DNA from 2 places in the Paenibacillus sp. LBL genome. Region 2 is predicted to be linked to the other one. Evidence: riboswitches for the same ligand, from Rfam matches in the RefSeq annotation. Region 2 holds a riboswitch; the other holds the start of a gene.
The links. Region 2 has a riboswitch for cyclic di-AMP ahead of M2277_RS27720 (C40 family peptidase). Riboswitches for the same ligand answer to the same signal wherever they lie in the genome.
Positions count from the first base shown of each region.

Region 1: linked by a shared signal. The riboswitch ahead of M2277_RS09930 (hypothetical protein) and the one ahead of M2277_RS27720 (C40 family peptidase) in region 2 are both predicted to bind cyclic di-AMP.

Region 1 is NZ_JARXYU010000003.1:344,328-351,797, reverse strand. It holds gene kdpC (potassium-transporting ATPase subunit KdpC) at 1-409, opposite strand, end outside; gene kdpB (potassium-transporting ATPase subunit KdpB) at 492-2,525, opposite strand; gene kdpA (potassium-transporting ATPase subunit KdpA) at 2,548-4,227, opposite strand; gene M2277_RS31730 (potassium-transporting ATPase subunit F) at 4,258-4,335, opposite strand; gene M2277_RS09930 (hypothetical protein) at 4,485-4,895, opposite strand; cyclic di-AMP (ydaO/yuaA leader) riboswitch at 5,024-5,192, opposite strand; cyclic di-AMP (ydaO/yuaA leader) riboswitch at 5,744-5,915, shown strand; gene M2277_RS09925 (hypothetical protein) at 6,041-6,505, shown strand; gene M2277_RS09920 (proline dehydrogenase family protein) at 6,529-7,449, opposite strand.
Region 2 is NZ_JARXYU010000021.1:13,024-20,493, forward strand. It holds gene qoxA (cytochrome aa3 quinol oxidase subunit II) at 1-693, opposite strand, end outside; gene M2277_RS27705 (heavy metal translocating P-type ATPase) at 1,061-3,265, opposite strand; gene M2277_RS27710 (ArsR/SmtB family transcription factor) at 3,412-3,786, opposite strand; gene M2277_RS27715 (flavin-containing monooxygenase) at 3,919-4,956, opposite strand; gene M2277_RS27720 (C40 family peptidase) at 5,220-5,696, opposite strand; cyclic di-AMP (ydaO/yuaA leader) riboswitch at 5,700-5,833, opposite strand; gene lgt (prolipoprotein diacylglyceryl transferase) at 6,086-6,991, opposite strand; gene M2277_RS27730 (disulfide oxidoreductase) at 7,381-7,470, opposite strand, start outside.

The DNA of each region.
Region 1 (7,470 bases), on a different contig from region 2:
TCGGGAGCTCGCTTACCGGAACGTCCGGATTATTCTCCTTCCATGCCTCAATCGACGCCTTTGTTCGATCGATCATCTCGGGATTGGAAGGTGCATAGTTATTGCTGCCTGAGCCGGCTGCGTTGTATTCGATGCTGGACACCCTCCCATGGAAAAATTGCGGGTCCGTAAAGTTCTGGCCGATCAGTTCCGAGCCTACCACCTTGCCGCTCTCATCCGTAATCAGGCTGCCGCCGGCTTGCTTCGGCATCAGCAGCTGCGCTGCACCTGTAGTGACCAGAGGATACAGAACTCCGCACAGCACAATGAATACAAGACTTGCTCTAAGCGCAATGCCTACGGAGACGCGAGCGTTGCCCGCCTCAGCATGAGGCGTGGACGTTGACGATGTTTGCACAGGATTATTCATTATTCTTCGACCCTTTCTTTCATATCTACCTTGTATAATCAACCTTTGGTTTATCTCTATATACCCGGTTTAACCAACACGCCTAAATCCATAGGTGGACAATCATGTCAATCAGCTTAATCCCGATGAACGGCACGATCACGCCGCCTAATCCGTAGACAAGTACATTACGCTGCAGCAGCTTCGATGAGCTCATCGGCTTATAGGCGACACCCTTCATCGCAAGCGGAATGAGCAGCGGAATAATGATCGCATTGAAGATCAGCGCGGACAGGATGGCCGACATAGGGGAACCGAGTCCCATGACATTCAATACGTTCATGCTTGGAATAGCAGCTGCAAACATGGCGGGAATGATGGCAAAATATTTGGCGACATCGTTCGCAACGCTGAACGTGGTCAGCGCGCCTCTTGTCATCAGCAATTGCTTCCCGATGGCAACGACCTCGATAATCTTGGATGGATCTGAATCCAGGTCCACCATATTGGCCGCCTCCTTCGCGGCGGTGGTACCGCTGTTCATCGCAAGCCCGACATCGGCCTGTGCAAGGGCCGGCGCATCGTTCGTTCCGTCACCGGTCATGGCCACCAGCTTGCCTTCGGCCTGTTCTTTTCGAATGACGGCGATCTTATCCTCCGGCTTGCTCTCTGCGATGAAATCATCCACTCCCGCTTCGCGGGCAATCGTCGCTGCAGTCAGCGGATTATCGCCTGTACACATAATGGTCTTAATGCCCATCCGGCGCAGCTGTTCAAACCGTTCCTTCATTCCCGGTTTCACAGTGTCCTTCAGGTAGATCAATCCATAGATGCGGTGATCCACAGCCACAGCCAGCGGGGTTCCTCCCTCCGTAGCAATTGCATCACTGTTTGGCGTCAAGTCCGGAGGTATGGAGCCTCCTTGAGACAGCACCCAAGCCTTGACGGCATCCACTGCACCCTTGCGAACTTTTCGGCCATCCTTCAGGTCCATGCCGCTCATTCGGGTCTCTGCCTTAAATTCGATGAATTCGGCTCCCGCCGTCATACTCTCATCCACCTCAAGGCCTTCCTTCTTCAACAGCTCCAGAACGGAGCGGCCTTCCGGCGTTTCGTCCAGCAGCGAGCTGACCGCTGCCCACTGGGCAACCGATGCCAGCGTTTCGCCACGGGCCGGGATTAGTTGACTTGCCATCCGGTTGCCAAACGTAATGGTTCCGGTCTTATCCAGGATCATTGTATTAATATCTCCGGCCGCTTCCACCGCTTTACCCGACATCGCCAACACATTGAACTGGGTCACCCGGTCCATGCCTGCAATCCCGATGGCCGACAGCAGCCCGCCAATCGTGGTCGGGATCAAACATACCAGCAGCGAGATCAATACCGGGACAGACAGCTCGATGCCAAGATACTTGGCAATCGGAGCGAGTGTAACCACAACGATCAGGAAGATCAGGGTCAACACAATCAGCAGTGTGTTCAGCGCTATTTCATTCGGCGTCTTCTGCCGCGAAGCTCCTTCAACCAGTGAGATCATTCGGTCAATAAACGATTCGCCGGGATCGCTGGTAATCCGAATTTTGATTGTATCGCTGACCACCCGGGTTCCCCCGGTGACCGAGCTGAAATCGCCGCCTGCTTCTTTGATCACCGGCGCGGATTCTCCCGTAATGGCAGATTCGTCGACAGATGCCAGACCGGCGATGACCTCTCCGTCACCAGGGATCATCTCGCCCTGCGTAACCACCACGATATCCCCTTTGCGAAGATCGGTAGATGGCACGGACTGAACCCCTCCGCCTTCCATCACTTTATGGGCGGTCATTTCTTTCTTGGATTGCTTAAGAGAATCGGCCTGAGCTTTACCCCTGCCCTCGGCAAGGGCCTCGGCAAAGTTCGCGAACAGCAGCGTAAACAGCAGAATCACAAACACCGTCAGATTGAATCCGGTACTGCCTTCTGTACCGAAATAGGATGGAAACAGTGTCATGAGCAGAACCACCAAGGTTCCGGCCTCCACAACAAACATCACGGGATTTCTCATCATGAAAGCTGGATTCAGCTTGATGAAGCTGTCCTTCAGCGCTTGATTGACCATTTCTTTGGACATCACTTTGGTTCTCGTATTATTCATGGTAATAGGCCACCTTTTCTAATTAACGGATCGTCAGATGCTCAGCAATCGGGCCGAGCACCAGCACAGGCAGGAAAGTCAATGCGCCGATGATCAGAACCACCGCGAGGAGAATGCCGGCAAACAGCTTATTGTCTGTTCGGAACGTCCCGAGTGTCTCCGGTACCCATTGCTTCCGCATCAGTGAACCGCCGACCGCCAGCAGAGCGATCATCGAGATATAACGGCCGAACAGCATGACGAGCCCGGTTGTGATGTTCCAGAACGGCGTGTTATCTGCAAGTCCTTCAAACCCGGAACCGTTATTGGCTGCGGATGACGTGTATTCGTACAACACCTGTGAGATGCCATGGAAGCCGGCATTGGTAATGCCCGCCTGCCCGGCATCCGTCATCAGGGCAAGCGCCGTCGGAGCCAAAATGATAAATGGGTGCACCAGAATGACGATGGCGATCAGCTTCATTTCCCGCGCTTCTATTTTTCTGCCCAGAAATTCAGGCGTTCGCCCAACCATAAGCCCGGCCAGGAACACAGCCAGTATCGCATACATGAGCATATTCATCAGTCCGACGCCTTTTCCGCCAAAAACAGAGTTCAGCATCATCAGGGACAGCGGCGTAATTCCGCCAAGCGGCGTGAGTGTATCATGCATGTTGTTAACTGAACCGGTCGTAGCCGCCGTCGTCACTGTAGTAAACAGCGAGGACTGGGCGATCCCGAACCGGACTTCCTTACCTTCCATGCTGCCTTGAGATGCATCAATCCCCAGTCGGTTCAGTGCCGGATTGCCGTTTGATTCAGCGGCATAGTTCAGAGACAAGAAGCCGATGAACAAGGTCATCATCACAGAGAATATAATCCAGCCCTGCTTGCGGCTCTTGGCAAACAAACCAAATGTATACGGAAGCGCAGCACCGAGGCTCCACATGCACAGGATCTCAATCACATTGGTCAGAGGGGACGGATTCTCAAACGGATGGGACGAATTGACCCCCATATATCCGCCGCCGTTGGTGCCCAGATGCTTGATCGATTCAAGAGCAGCCACCGGACCTACCGCAATTTGCTGCTCGCTTCCTTCCATCGTGGTCACGCTGAGCGCAGGCTTCAGGGTCTGAGGCACCTGCAGGGCGACCAGCACCATTGCAATGATGAAGGCCGCCGGAATGAATACCCGGATATGAGCCTTCACAAAGTCCTCGAAGAAGTTGCCGACGGTTGTCCCCTTACTGGTCACTGCCCGGATAAAAGCGATGGCCACGCACAGCCCGGTCGCCGCCGATGTAAACATCATCATCGTAATGACAGCCATCTGCGCAAAATAGGATAGCCCCGACTCTCCGCTGTAATGCTGCAGATTCGTATTGGTCATAAAGCTGATGATCGTATTGAATGACAAGGTTGATTCCATATTATCGATTCCGTTCGGGTTGAACGGCAGTACCTTTTGCAGCCGCAGAATCAGGTAGCCTGAAGCTACCAGTATGATATTCGTAATGACAAAGCTGAGAGCATACCCTTTCCAGGTCATCCCCTTGCGGTCTTTCAAGCCAATCAGTGCAAATATCGGCTTCTCTGCCCAGGAGAACCATTTATCGGTTCGGTTATCTTCATTGCGAAATACCTGATATAGATAGGTTCCGAGCGGCTTAACCAGCAGCACCAGAACCAGAATAACGATGGCAATTTGTATAATGCCCATGACGAGTGCCTTCCTCCTTCAGCGGTTCCCCTAGAATTTTTCAGGGTGAACCAGCGCATAAATCAAATACAGAAAAATAAAGAGCGTACATACCAATAATATGATCACGGCTGATCAGCCTCCGGTTCTGAAACCACGCGTCCACACCAGGACATAAACAGCATGAACAGTCCGTAGGTCCCTCCTAATATGAGCACCATATAAAAATCCTGCATAATCCAATCCTCCACGAACCGTATTTGGCATTAAATCTGCAACTAGCTGACAATGGACGAAATCAGGAAAGATACCTGATGATGGTTCGTATGAAGCACCACATCGGCGCCCAGTCCCTTATATATCAACCGCGGATTGTTGGAGTGGGTAATGACGTAAATCGACTTTGTTGTCCATGTCCGGCAAATCCGCAAATAGCGGCAGCACAGATTCAAGCTGCTTTCGAACAGAAACACCTTGCTGACGGGAAACTCGGGAATGATCCAGGTTGACTCGTCTCTGGTATCAATCAGAATAATGTCTTTGCAGCCCAGTTCCATCATCCTCTCCTGCTCGGCCCGATTGTTGGCTATAGCTGCAAACGAAATATGTTTGTACATCAGCTGGCGGATAAATTCCTCCCCGGCCTTATTCGGGGCGGATACCAAGATGAAATCCTGCGGTTTCTCCATGTGTTTCTCCTCCTAAGTTTCAGAAAGAGAAGGCAACAAAAAGAAGCCTGCGGGAGGAGAAGAACTCTTCCCGCAGGCTTCTTATTCATCCACGGTGAAATACACCGTGGCTAAAGTCCACGACAATCGTTGCCTCTCTCGATACGCTTACGAGGTTAGCTGACGGATTCGGGCGTGAGAGTCGCCCTACCCATAGACCGTTATCTTGTCTATGGGATTCACCCCTGAGAGATCAAGTTCATCTCCCGACTGGTTCCCCCGTTCCTTTTCCATTCAAGGACTCAGCGAAAATTGAAAACGAGTAGCATGTTATTCAATTAGCTATTGACTTATATTCCAAGCCTGGCAGAACTGTACAGCCGTCAGAGTCAAGCCGTGAGAGTCGCTTGACCCTGAGCCTCTGGAAGACCCATGGTGCCTTCGCCGAGGTTCTCATTCATAAAGGAGCACCGCAGCTCTCACACTGCCTTGTATCCTTATGAATCTTATCGACCGGCTGCCGCTGTGCCCTGCTCTTGGAATCATCCGTCAATTCATAGTTCGTATCATACGTCCGGCCGTGCGGGATGTAAATGAGCTCAGAAACACGTGTGGCTGAATGTGGAACAAGATCTAACCAGTATGTCTTCATTATCTCTCGAATACTGCTTTATACTATGTATTTCTCTTGTTTTCTCGAATTTATCGCAATCCATCGAGATACTGAGATTTTGCCATGATAATAGATGACAATACCAAATGTACACGTTTTCTTTTACGGATTTCATCGATTTTCGGAATGTATGCGTCAAATACGGTCATTTACTTTTGGCTGCCTCCGGCGTATGATTCATCCATCTATTCGAAACACACGTTATACGCTGAGCTCCCGACAGATCGGGAGACGGGGGAACCAATATCACCGATAGGACTTCTGTTGGTGAATGGGGTGAATCCGCGATGCCTGACCAGGCATTGTGGTAGGGCGCTCTCAAGCCCGAATCCGACAGCTAACCTCGTAGGCGTATTGAGAGAGAACACGATCCAGCCAAGCTAAAGCGGCCGCTTCATCGGCTGCTAACCGGAAAAAGGCCTGGAGAGCGGGGTTTCTCTGCTCACCAGGCCTTTTTGTCTTGCATATAACATCTTATAAGGGAGCGTAGATCATGACGAAACTCATCGAATTCGAAGCACAGGCAACAGCCATCCAAACAGCGCCAACAATATGTGAAGAGCCCATCCGCTATATGGAGATGTTCCGTTTCGACTGGGGCTCGGCTGAACGCTTTATCCCCTGGAGTGATCGAAGCTGGAACTGCGGCTTGTTCAAAATCAGCTGCGGAGAAGCAGCCGGTTATGCGGAATATGCCCTGCCGAGCACGAGAGAATTCGCAGATCTGGTCCGCTGGGCATCTGTATTTGCAAGGCTGCGGGGCATGCCCGTGACTGAGGCCATACGCTATGCTCAGCAGCAGCAGCAATGGGGATCCACTCGGATGCTGCTCGCCGTATCGGCGTTAGCCGATCTGGAGAAGAACCTGCACCAGCATGTAACTCGCGAACGCCTAGGCAGCCTCCCGCTGGAGCGGTCCTTCCTGATGGATTGCTCGCAAGCTTATTATTTCTTTTAAGGTAAGGGCGGTGTTCACACCCCTCACTTGAACATATTTTTCAGCACCATCATGAGGTTAGCCGGCTTCTCCGCCAGCCGCCGGGTGAAGTACGGGTACCACATCGTCCCGTAGGGCATATAACAACGGATGCGATAGCCATCCTCTGCAAGCGCAGCCTGATCGTTCATTCGCAGCCCGTACAGCATCTGAAATTCGAAATCCTCTTTCTCTATGCGGCTCTGCTCGGCAAACACCTTGACCCAGTCGATGATATTGTCATCGTGCGTGGCAATCGCAGTGTACGCTCCCTGATCGAAATGCATTTTGATCAATTTTTTATAGTTATCGATCACTTCGCGTTTCTGCTGAAAGGCGATGGTTCCGGGCTCTTTATATGCCCCCTTTACCAGGCGCAGATTGACCCCCGCCTCCATCAGGCTTCGCACGTCTTCCTCCGTGCGGAACAAGTAGGCCTGCATCACGGTGCCCACATTGGGCAGCCCCTCCTTATGGAGCCGCAGCGTCATATCGATTGTCGCCTGGGTATATGGCGAATCCTCCATATCCAGACGCACGAAATTGCGAAACTCTTTCGCCTTTTTCACCACCGACCTGATATTCTCGTAAGCCTTCTCAAGGTCCAGTGCCATGCCCATCTGCGTCGGTTTCAATGACACATTTGACTGCACTCCCCGCTGTGCGATTCCCTCCACAAGCTTCAAATATTCCTCGCGGTATTCGGCCGCTTCGTCCAGCGTCGTAATGCCCTCCCCCAGATGATCCAGCGTGACGAGAATGCCCTTCGCATTGAGCCTCTCGATTTCATCCAAGGCCTCATCCAGCGTATTGCCGGCAATGAATCGGCCTGCCAATTTCCTTCCGTATTTGATCGACAGCCACTTCACGAGTTTATTGCCGGACACCGTCAGGATCACTTTACGGTAAAACTCGGTTCCGTCCATGCATGCGCCCCCTTTGTAAGG
Region 2 (7,470 bases):
GACCCATTCATCATATTCTTCTGGAGATAGTGCTTTTACGCTAAATGTTTGTTGAGCAAAACCTTCACCAGAGAAGTTAGCGTTACGGCCGGTGTATTCGCCTGGCACATCAGCTGCAAGGTTTAAAGTGTTTACCATATCAGCCATGGCATATTTCTGTCCACCGAGCTGGGGAATCCAAAAACTCGATATGGGTCCGTAAGAATACAGTTTGAATTGAATCGGTCTGTCAGTCGGGATAAATAAGTAATTTAAGGTTTCGATATCTTCTTCAGGATAACTAAAATGCCATTTCCAGTTGGAAGAAGATGCGTATATGACTAAAGGCTCCTCCGTATAACCTTTAGGGATAGCCTCCACTTCATAAGTGGATTTCACCGTTACAAACGAAAGGAAGGCTACGATTAATATGGGGATCGATGTCCAGAGTATTTCGAGTTTGAGACTTCCTTCAATATGAGGAGGTTCATACTCATCACTTTGCTTGGAGGCTCGATACTTTCTAATAATCAAAACATAAAGTGCAATCACAACCACAACAACAATCGCCATGGTCCAAATGGATATCATAATGACATCAGCTGTTGTACGAGCTTGCGGTCCCTTTGGATCTAAAACCTTAAGTGGCTCACAACCGGTCAGAACAGTAGCAAAAATAAAAACCAATGATAACATTGCCCATTTTATTTTCATGAAGTACCCCTTTCTCAAAAATTCATGCCATACGTTTTAGGTTATCGGATCGCACTCAATAGTTATCTTTCCTTCACTCCTCGCTGTCGACTTATACGTGCTTAAACCATTGTATATAAATAAGACTACGCATTGAAGTCTTTTAGGCGGATTGTCATAACTCTTTCACGCTTTATTCACCTTTTCAACACAAAACAGCCTCAGAATTTTCATAACCTTGTTCTGTAATGTTAAATAGTTTATAGCCTAATGCCGGGAGATAGCGTCGAATCCATGTGGTTCTTTAGAGGTTTTGGTGTTATGGGACTGCTAAAGAAGGTACTATGGTTATGAAATAAAAAAAAGAGCCAATTACGGCTCTTTAATTTTAACTCTTCATGACACGAACTGCGTTTAATACAGCGAGGAGTGTTACCCCAACGTCGGAGAAAACGGCTTCCCACATCGTTGCAATGCCGAAGGCTCCAAGTAACAAGAAAATGGCTTTAACTCCAAGTGCGAAGATAATATTTTGCCAAACAATTCTTCGGGTTCTCTTCGCAATACGAATTGCTGATGAAATCTTGGATGGTTCGTCTGTCATAATCACGATGTCAGCAGCCTCAATGGCTGCATCTGAACCAAGTCCACCCATTGCAATTCCCACATCAGCTCTAGCTAATACCGGTGTATCGTTAATACCATCTCCAACGAATATGATTTTCTCTTTTGATGTTTTCTGTTGATCCAGCTTTTCAATTTCTTCTACTTTATGCTGCGGAAGGAGCTCAGCATGTACCTGATCTAATCCGAGTTTGCGTCCCACAGCCTCCCCTACAGCTTTAGAGTCACCTGTTAACATAACTATCTTTTTAATTCCGAGTTCCTTCAAAGAGCGAATAGCTTCTGCAGAATCCTCTTTCACCTCATCGGAAATGACAATATACCCAGCATATTCTCGATCAATACTAATGTGTACGATAGTGCCTAAATCTTCAGGTTGATTAAATGGAATTTGTTCTCTCTTCATTAATTTCGCATTACCGGCCAAGACCTCTTTTCCATTAACCTTTACTTGAATGCCATGACCAGATATCTCGTTGTATCCTTCCAATTCTTCTTCACTTGTTTCCTGCCCGTATGCTGCTCTTATCGAATCTGCAATCGGGTGGGTAGAGTGCATTTCGGCATACGCTGCATATTTAAGCAACTCGTCTTTAGAAATCTCGCCCATTGGATGGATATTGGTTACCGTAAATGCTCCCTTTGTAAGGGTTCCCGTCTTATCAAACACAACATATTTGACATCATTAAGCGCTTCAAGATAATTACTTCCTTTAATCAATACCCCATTTTTTGAAGCAGCTCCAATACCACCAAAAAATCCGAGCGGAATCGAAACAACTAAAGCGCATGGACATGAAATAACTAAGAATACTAAGGCACGATAAATCCAATCAGAGAATGTGGCTCCACTTATAATAAGGGGAGGTAACACAGCGAGCAATACCGCAATAATGACCACCACTGGCGTATAATAGCGGGCAAACTTTGTTATGAAATTTTCTGTTGGTGCTTTTTTACTGCTGGCATTTTGCACTAGATCCAGAATTTTTGAAACTGTAGATTCACCAAATTCCTTGGCTACCTCTACCGTTAATACGCCATTCTTATTAATAAATCCACTTAGGACATCTTGACCTGGTTCCACTTCTCTTGGAATAGATTCCCCAGTTAATGCAGAGGTATCTACTGCTGAATTCCCTTCAATGACCTTACCATCCAAAGGTACCCTTTCGCCTGGCTTTACGACAATAAAGTCACCGATCTTAACTTCTTCCGGAGATACACGTTTTGTATCGTTACCCATTTTAAGGTTTGCATAGTCAGGGCGAATATCTAAAAGAGCACTGATGGACTTTCTAGAACGATTTACAGCGATCCCTTGGAACATCTCCCCAACCTGATAGAACAACATCACGGCGACACCTTCAGGGTATTCCTGAATGGCGAAAGCACCAAGTGTTGCTATCGTCATAAGGAAGTTTTCATCAAAAACCTGGCCGCGAACAATATTTCTAGCTGCCCGAAAGACAATATCTCCACCTATAACAATGTAAGCTACTGCAAACAGTGCAAATTCTAAATAACCGGAAAAAGAAGAAAATAAGCCAACCGCTGCAATAGCGGTACCAAACAATAAACGAATTAACATCCGTTTCGTATTTTCATTTCCATGTTCATGAGAATGTCCGTGATCATCTCCATGACCGTGACTGTCCTCTGAATGTAATGCCCCTGCTGCAGATTTGTTCTTTTCAATCACTCGGATATGAGGCTCTAGTGTTTTCACTTTCTCCTTGGCTTTCGATACAATGTTTTCAACCTGTCCGTTTGCAGTTTCCATCGTTAGTGTCTTCGTTACAAAATTAACGGAACAGGAACTTACACCTTCAATTTTCTTAACACCATTTTCGATTTTCATTGCACAGTTAGCACAATCCAGTCCTTCTAATATCAACTCTTTTTTAACCCTTTGTTGTTGTGCTTCCATCGTATGTTCTCCTTTCCACCAACCTTGCCGTACACACATGAACAATTATTCATATGTTATTTAAACTCATTATATTCAAATGAAAAGTTAGTTGTCAATTATTTCGTACATTCTCCGCTACATTAGGTGAAGACTTCTAAACACAACAAAAACAGCACCAGCAGCTGACTGCGGGTGCTTTTATGTTATTCTCCATGCATTGTATGTTGTAGGGTTTGTGTAAAAATTTGCTCGATGTGTGTATCATCCAATGAATAAAACACCGTCTTGCCCACTTTACGACGTTTTACGATCCTCATATTACGAAGGTATCGCAGTTGATGCGAGATCGCTGACTGTCCCATCTCGAGTAATACAGAAAGATCATGGACACATAATTCTTTCTGCAATAAAGCATTGATCAATTTAACCCGAGTAGGATCACTGAAGGCTTTAAACCAGTCTGCCACTTGAACAGCTGCATGCTCATCAATCATTCCGGCCCTAACTTGTTTTAAATCAGCCTCAGACCCAAAGCATGATGTGTCACAATCTTCAATCAAGGGATCCTTCTGCTCCATTTTCGTAATCACCATCCTATTTACCATTACCACTTATTTTATAGCAAAGGCACAAAAAACGAAAGGATTACGATTAACAAACCGAATTTTGTCAGAAGAAAAGTGTCCCGAACTACTACTCCTACCCTATTTTTATTCTCTCAGCAGATGATCAACAATACGCTTAGCATCATATTTCACCCATCCAAGCAGTGCTGACCCTCTTGATGTTTGCCACGGTAATCCAACAAAGTAGAGTCCTTTTACAACGGATACACCTTCCATATGATCGATATGCCCATCTTTAAATGCCGCTTTTATGTCTATCCAGTGATCATCACGTTTAAAACCTGTAGCCCAGATAATGTTGTCGATATGTATAGGAGTTCCTTCGTTCTGAAAATATAACTTTTGATCCACTATCTTTTCCGTCCTTGCATGGAGTTTTATCCTTCCTTGTTGAATGAGCAGCTTCAACTCCTTTCCATAGATCTGTTCTGGCATTGCGTGTAACCATTTACCTAACATACTTTTGCGGTTTGCTGTTAGAAAGCCCACCTTGTCAAAATACCAAAAAATACTCTTGCCGAAAATATGTAACGGTTTATATTGGATCTCACTGCTTGCGGACAAATGCACTTCAAAATCATCTGCCAATTCACTGGAAATTTGGGCCCCGGAGTTTCCTGCACCTACAACACAAACAACCCCTTCTTTAAGTTGGTTCTTATTTCGATATTCAGAAGAATGTAATTGTATAACTGCATCACCAAGCTTGTCATGAAAAGAAGGTACTAGTGGCTTCTGAAAAGGACCGGTGGCTACTATAACTTTTTTTGATCTAAATGTACCCTCCGATGTGGAGACTTCAAAGATTCCATTGTTCATGGTTAATGATGTAACTTGTGTATTACTTTGAATAGGAAGCTCTAAACGATTCGCATAATCTTTCAAATAATCTGCAACCTCATTTTTATGTGGTAAACCCTGAGGATCACCTTGAAAGGGAACACCTGGTAGACTATTATACATTCTTGGCGTAAACAGATGAAGAGAATCATAGCGATCTCTCCAAGAGTCACCAACCTCCTTGTGACCATCAAGGATGAGAAAATCCACAGATTTTTGTTTGAGATAGTAAGCAGCCGCAAGCCCGGCCTGACCTCCACCGATGACTATAACATCTAACATATAAATATCATCCCTCCTTTTAATATTTTTATTTAAAGTATCATATGAGCATTTATTCATCAATAATGAATATCCCAACATTGAGTATCGGCAGAAATGCACATCTTCTAAATAGGCATCAAGTCATTGGTGTTTTGTACATTGAAGTAATAAGCACCAACGTATGTCTAAGAAGGAAACACGATTGCAAGCCCCATAAGGGTAACATTGAATTGAAATCATAAAACAAGCCCTTCATAAATTGAAGGGCTTGTTTTATGATTTCAATTGTAACTTCCGACCATCATCGTGTAACTTTTTTGACTAATGGTTCTTCTTGCAGTTACATATCGTTGTTTATAATAGGATTCTGACAGTTTACTTATCCTTACACCCTTACTACTGGACGAATGTGCAAATTGACCATTGCCAATATAGATTCCAGCATGAGAAATTCCCCTGCCACTCGTATTAAAAAAAACTAAGTCACCCGGTCTCAGATTATCTTTTGAGACTGGAGTCCCCACTTTGGCCTGAGCACTCGATGTACGTGGCAAATCTAAGTTGAATTTATCAAAAATGTACAGAATAAAGCCGGAACAATCGAAACCACTTGAAGTTGTACCTCCCCATTTATAGGGTGTTCCAACGACTTTACTTACTTCAGTAGTCAACTTAGGTTGATTATCTGCAAACGCACTGGCTGTTCCCGAAGATAATATAATGGCAGACCCTAACAACGACAGTAACATTTTCTTCAAGATTTTTTCTCCCTTCGATGCCTACGGAGTTAGCTGAGGGTTCGGTAGAAGGATCCCTATACTCCCATTACTACAAGAATAATTCACCCAAAAATGGTTCCCCCGTTTTCAAAAACGAAATTCGGCATAATTTATGAAATTTTTGTAACCCTACATAATGTAGTCTATTTTTTCGCGATTGTCAATCTTATCTTTAGAATTCTTTTCCTCCTTAAATTAATGTTAATATTTGTTTAAATCCCCGTACCTATTGGACTTATATCAGAACATTAATCGAAAAGAATTCGTATTGAACGCAGAAACAAATAAAACAATATTGTAATACTTTTGCTGAGGTTCGAAATAAATAGCAGTCGAACCAAGTTCGACTGCCTCTTATATTAAATTAATTAAGATCTATTACTGGCGATTGGGTCTTCATATCGCTCATGATGGTTTCTAAACCTTCGGTATGCAATGAGGCAAATGGCAATTAGGATAATAAAGACACTCAATAACTGCGAGACACGAACTGTACCATAACTCATTTCGCCTTCCTGGAACATAAGCCCCATCGGTGACCAAAGTAATTTCATCAAATTTGCAAGCCAGTTAGAGGCAAACCAGGCTAAACTGTCGGTACGCAGTCCTTCGATAAAAAACCGTCCGATGGAATACCAAGTGAAATAAGTCAAAAATAATTCTCCTGAACGTAGAAAAGGCTGGCGTCTCAACCATAAGAGCAACAACAAACCAACCAAATTCCAAATGGACTCATACAGAAAGGTCGGATGATAATAGACACCCTCGATATTCATTTGATCGACAATAAAGTTAGGCAAGTGTAGTGTTGTCCTGAGAAAATCCTCAGATACTGGCCCTCCATGAGCTTCTTGATTTATATAATTTCCCCAACGCCCGATCAATTGTCCTATAATCAAACCCGGAGCACATAGATCTGCAATACGCCAAAAATTATAGCCACGTATATGAAAGAAAAAAATCATAGCAACGATCGCTCCGATTAAAGCTCCGTAAATGGCGATTCCACCGTTCCATATTTTGAAAACGTCCCAAAAGTTATCGCGGTAATCTTCCCACTTGAATATGACATAGTAAGCTCTAGCCCCGACGATAGCCGACGGCACGCCAACTAGCACCATGTCCAAAAAGAACCCTGGATGGATCTGATACCGCTTGCCTTCTTGAATAACAACGATTAGACCAATGAGAGCTGCTACGCTTAAGATAATTCCGTACCAGTATAATTGGATTGGCCCTAATCGAAATGCAATTGGACTAATCGCATCGAACAAACCCTTTCACCTCAATCCCATATCGTTAGTAACCGATAATATTGATTCATAATTAATGATGAAATTTCGATTAAACATCCTATATTTAAATAAGGAAGGCGATACATGTTGAACAATGATACTTTTCTTTCAATTCTCAAGCCTAGGATTATGATTTTAAGCTCACTGTTACTGTTTACTATGATTAGTATCGTTTTCCTGACGGATATCTATTTTATTGATTTCAACAGTACCGTTCATTTAATAGCACATTATATCAGTCCGTTTATCATTCACTTACTGTTATCCCTTTTTGTGAAGAACAAGGTGTCCTGGTTACTTGGTGCAACGCTGACAACGATTATTTCACTAGTACTGATTCTAGTAGTCGTTTTGGTGTTTTTTAGCAATTAGTTGCCTGGTCTTGGGCTCACGCCAGCCTCAGATCTTGTGAGTACCATTAAGATTGTAATTAAAATAAATGCTACTAATGCGAGAAA